DNA from 2 places in the Microbacterium sp. NPDC096154 genome. Region 2 is predicted to be linked to the other one. Evidence: predicted binding sites of a transcription regulator. Region 2 holds the regulator's gene; the other holds the start of a gene.

Region 1 (2,462 bases), on a different contig from region 2:
GCAGCGCGTTCAGGCGGGCGAACGCCAGCGCTCGCTCCGACAGGTCGGTGGCGACGACGGACGTCGCGTATCGGCGCGCGCGCAGAGCCTGGATGCCGCATCCGGTGCCGAGGTCCAGCACTCGACCGGCGGGGGTCGGAAGCTGCAGCCCGGCGAGCGTGAGCGAGGCGCCGCCCACGCCGAGAACGTGGTCCTCCGCGAGGGCGCCGCCGCCGAGCGCCAGTTCGTCGAGGTCGCTGGCGAACCACCACTCGCCCGCCCCGTCGGTGTCGAGGTACGACTGCGGGCGGATGATCGCCCGCGGCTCGACGATGTCATCACGAAGCGCAGCCAGGCCCAGGGCCCGCAGACCCGTGGCGCCGAGCCGCGGCAGGGCTGCGTCCACGGCGGCGAGCGGCTGGGCGACCCCGAGCACGAGCAGGCGGCCCAGCGTCGCCAGGGCATCGGACCGGTCGCCGAGCCCCCGCAGCGCCGGCACGCGCAGCCCCCGGCCGATCGCGTCGTCGGCCTCGACCCCCCACGCGGCGCGCAGTGCCTCGGAACGGAAGCGCGCGGCCTGCAGGTCAGCGGCCAGCACCGCGCAGAGGTCGGGATCGGGGTTCGGGGTCACGGCACCATTCAACCCCGAACCCCTGTCCCGGTTGTGGCCCATCCGCGCCGGCGCGTGTCCCACTCCTGGCCCTTGTCGAGGGCTCTTTCCGGCGTGAAGTGGGACACGGCCCCGGCATCCGCGGGCACTGGCGCACACATCGATCCACCTCCTCACCGGGGCTTTCAGCCGATTCTTAGGATTCTTCGAGCACAGACTCTGGCACTCTCACCACGAGAGTGCTAAATCATGTATCGAGTCCTCATGACTCAGGTCTGAACCGCCACGAACAGACAGGAGGAGGATCACGATGGCGATGTTCTTCGACCCGTTCCACGAGTTCGACCGCATGGCCGAGCAGCTCTTCGACCGGCAGGGCCCCCGGGTGATGCCCATGGACCTCTACCGCGACGGTGACCACTACGTGCTGAGCGCCGACCTGCCCGGCATCGACCCGGGCAGCGTCGACATCGACGTGGACGGCCAGCTGCTCACCATCCGTGCCGAGCGCACCGCCCGCAGCGGAGAGGGCGTGAAGTGGATCACGCGCGAGCGCCCGACGGGGTCGTACCTGCGTCAGCTCAACCTGGGGCAGGGCATCGACACCGCCGCCATCTCGGCGACCTACGACAACGGCGTGCTGAGCGTGCTCATCCCGATCAGCGAGAGGGCAAAGCCCCGCAAGGTCGAGGTGCAGCGCTCGGTCGCCGGAGCGCAGGACGTCACTCCCGAGCTCACGGCGTGACCCCCGCACCCCAGGGGACCCGGATCATCCGGGTCCCCTTTCGCATGCCGGGAGATACGGCGCCGGATGTCTGGCTCCCGGCCGCGGTGTGGTCCACCTGCACGCCACCCACGTGCCGCCGACAGCCCGGCCGGAACGCCCGTGACGGCGCGAGGTTTTGCGCTGCACCTCGGCGGAGGCGCACGTCACGCGTCGCGACGAGCCCCCTCCGACGGCTCGATGGTGAAGCAGTGCGGCGCCGTGTAGCCGCGCGCGGCGAAGGCGCGGGCCGCCTCGTGGGCCACCACGTCGACCGCCTCGACCTCCACCAGAGCCACGGCCGAGCCGCCGAAGCCGCCGCCGGTCATGCGGGCGCCGAGCGCCCCCGCCTCGAGCGCGGTCTCCACGGCCAGGTCGAGCTCGGGCACCGAGATCTCGAAGTCGTCGCGCATGGAGGCATGCGAGGCGACCAGCAGCTCGCCGATGGCACGAGGGCCGGATGCGCTCAGCACCCCGACCGTGTCGAGCACGCGCTGGTTCTCGGTGACGATGTGCCGCACGCGGCGGAAGGTGACGTCGTCCAGGATGTCGCGCGCGCGATCCAGGTCGGCCGCCGCCACGTCGCGCAGGGCAGGGACACCGAGGGCGGCAGCGCCCCGCTCGCAGGCGGCACGACGGTCCCCGTACCCGCCCGTCGCGTGCGCGTGCTTGACCCGCGTGTCGATCGCGAGCAGCGCGAGCCCCTCGCGCCCGAGGCCGAGGTCGACCGAGCGCGTCTCGAGGGTGCGGCAGTCGAGGAATGTCGCCGCGTCGGCGCGCCCCATGATCGACGAGACCTGGTCCATGATCCCGGTCGGCGCTCCCACCGCCTCGTTCTCGGCCCGGCGTCCCACTCGGGCCTTGTCGAGGGGCTCGAGGCCGAGGTCCCACAGCGTGTCGAGGGCGGTCGCGACGGCTCCCTCGATCGCGGCCGACGACGACAGCCCCGCCCCGATCGGCACGTCCGACGCGATCGCGATGTCCACACCCGCCACGTCGCCCGCCTCGCGCCGCGCCGCCGCGAGCGCAGCCCATGCCACGCCCAGCGGGTAGGCGGCCCACTCGGGCACGCGTCCCTCCGCCACGGCGCTCCCCGCCGCTCCGCCGAAC
Region 2 (2,462 bases):
CGGCGAATGTGCGCACGGCCGTGGACGCCGCGCGCGAGGCGGGACTCGACGTGAGCGTCGACCTGATCTACGGAGCGCCGGGGGAGACGCTGGCCGACTGGGAGGCGTCGCTCGACGCCGCGCTCGCGCTGCGGCCCGACCACCTGTCGGCCTACGCGCTGATCATCGAGGACGGCACGAAGCTCGCCCGACAGATCAAGCGCGGTGAGGTGCCCGCTCCGGACGACGACCTGCAGGCCGACATGTACGAGCTGGCCGACGCCACGCTCGCCGCCGCCGGCTTCGACTGGTACGAGGTCAGCAACTGGGCCCGGGGCGACGAGCACCGCTCGCGTCACAACCTCGCGTACTGGCGCGGGTCGGACTGGTGGGGCTTCGGTCCCGGCGCGCACAGTCACGTCGGCGGCCTGCGCTGGTGGAACGTGAAGCACCCCGCGGCGTACGCGCAGCGCCTCGCCCTGGGCACGTCGCCTGCAGCGGGCCGCGAGACCCCCGATGCCGAGGCGCGCGGCCTGGAGCGCGTGCTGCTGGAGAGCCGCATCCGGGAGGGACTGTCTGTCGACGCGCTGCCCTCCGGCGCGCGTCGGGCGGTCGCCGGGCTCGTCGCCGACGGCATGGTCGAGGGTGCCGCGGCCGTGCGCGGGCGCGTGGTGCTCACGCTGAAGGGTCGCCTCCTGGCGGACGCGGTGGTGCGGGCCCTCACAGAGTGACCGGGCGGCGCACGCGGCGCGCGGAGAGCGCGGAGAGCGCGGCGAGCTGGGCGATATCCGCCCCGATCGCCGCTAGAATTGGCACTCAGCGGATACGAGTGCCAGGCGGTGCGGATTTCTGACGGAGGTGTGCGGATGGTCACGGAACGTGGACTCAAGGTCCTCCGCGCGATCGTGCAGGACTACGTCGACACCCACGAGCCGGTGGGCAGCAAGTCGATCGTCGAACGGCACGCCTTCGGGGTGTCGGCCGCGACGATCCGCAACGACATGGCGCTGCTGGAGGATGAGGAGCTCATCACGGCGCCCCACACGTCGTCGGGACGCGTTCCCACCGACAAGGGCTACCGCGTGTTCGTCGATCATCTGGCGGAGCTGCGCCCCCTGTCGCCGGCGCAGCGCTCCGCGATCTCGACCTTCCTGGCCGACCCGGCGGATCTCGATGACCTGCTCGCGCGCACCGTTCGCCTGCTGACGCAGCTCACCGGGCAGGTCGCGCTGGTGCAGTACCCGTCGTTCGCCTCGGCGAACGTGACCCATGTCGAGCTCGTCCGGCTCGACCACATCCGGATGCTGGTGATCATCGTGACCGACACGGGGCGGGTCTCCCAGCGGCTCACCGCCGTGCCGCAGGGCGTCGAGGAGGACGACGTGCCTGTGCTGCGGGCCCAGCTGGCGGCGCTCGTGACCGGACGCTCGGTGCGATCGGGGTCGGAGCGGATCGAGGCGCTGCACGCGTCGGCCCCCGCCGAGCGCGCCCGGATCGACGACGCCCTGCTCGCCCTGGCGGCCGTCGTGGGCGAAGAGCTCGACGAGTTCCGGCAGGATCGCCTGGTCATGGCCGGTGCCGCGACGCTCGCCAAGCGGGAGCACGACTTCCGCGGCAGCATCCATCCGCTTCTCGAGGCGATCGAGGAGCAGGTCACGCTGCTGCGGCTGATGTCGGAGATGGCGGCCGACGATCAAGGCTTGTCGGCCAGCATCGGACGCGAGAACGAGGCGTTCGGCCTGACGGAGGCGTCGATCATCGCGAGCGACTACGACGCGGCCATCGGCCGCGCGCGCATCGGCCTGATGGGGCCGACGCGCATGGACTACCCCAGCAACCTCTCGGCAGCCCGCGCCGTGGCGCGGTATCTGAGCCGGTTGCTGGACGAGGACGAGAACCGCCGCTAGGCGGAGAGCGATCGAACATCCGGATGCGCTCGGGGCGACGGCCCCGGGCGCTCCACTGAGAGGCGAGTGTGGCTGACCACTACGAGGTGCTCGGGGTGTCGCGTGAGGCGACGACCGACGAGATCAAGAAGGCGTATCGCAAGCTGGCCCGTCAGCTGCATCCCGACGTCAACCCCAGCGACGACGCGGCCGAGCAGTTCAAGCTCGTCACGCACGCGTATGAGGTGCTGAGCGACGACGAGAAGCGTCGCCGCTACGACATGGGCGGCGATGAGAGCCCGTTCGGCGGCGCGGGCGGCTTCGGCGGCTTCAGCGACATCTTCGAGACGTTCTTCGGGGCCAGCGCCGGCGGTGCCCGTGCGGGTCGCCCGCGATCGCGTCGCGAGCGCGGACAGGATGCCCTCGTGCGGGTGTCGCTTGAGCTGGGCGACGTCGTGTTCGGAGCGCACCGCGACATCGAGGTCGACACCGCCGTGCTGTGCGAGACGTGCCAGGGATCGTGCTGCCAGCCCGGTACCAGCCCCGAGCGCTGCGAGGTCTGCGGCGGCGCCGGCTTCGTGCAGCGCCAGGTGCGCA

The links. Region 2 encodes HrcA, which represses chaperone genes, less so after heat shock. Its sites were predicted from a motif close to TTNGCACTCGNNNNNNNCGAGTGCNAA; they were not measured.
Region 1: a site for HrcA is predicted at 809-835, ahead of ABTW64_RS06990 (Hsp20/alpha crystallin family protein). Genes of this name have one in related genera too.

The regions. Positions count from the first base shown of each region.
Region 1 covers NZ_JBEOSM010000004.1:89,397-91,858, forward strand. Annotated here, with positions in the region: gene ABTW64_RS06985 (DUF7059 domain-containing protein) at 1-652, opposite strand, end outside; gene ABTW64_RS06990 (Hsp20/alpha crystallin family protein) at 900-1,334, shown strand; gene galK (galactokinase) at 1,520-2,462, opposite strand, start outside.
Region 2 covers NZ_JBEOSM010000001.1:230,012-232,473, reverse strand. Annotated here, with positions in the region: gene hemW (radical SAM family heme chaperone HemW) at 1-710, shown strand, start outside; gene hrcA (heat-inducible transcriptional repressor HrcA) at 846-1,886, shown strand; gene dnaJ (molecular chaperone DnaJ) at 1,955-2,462, shown strand, end outside.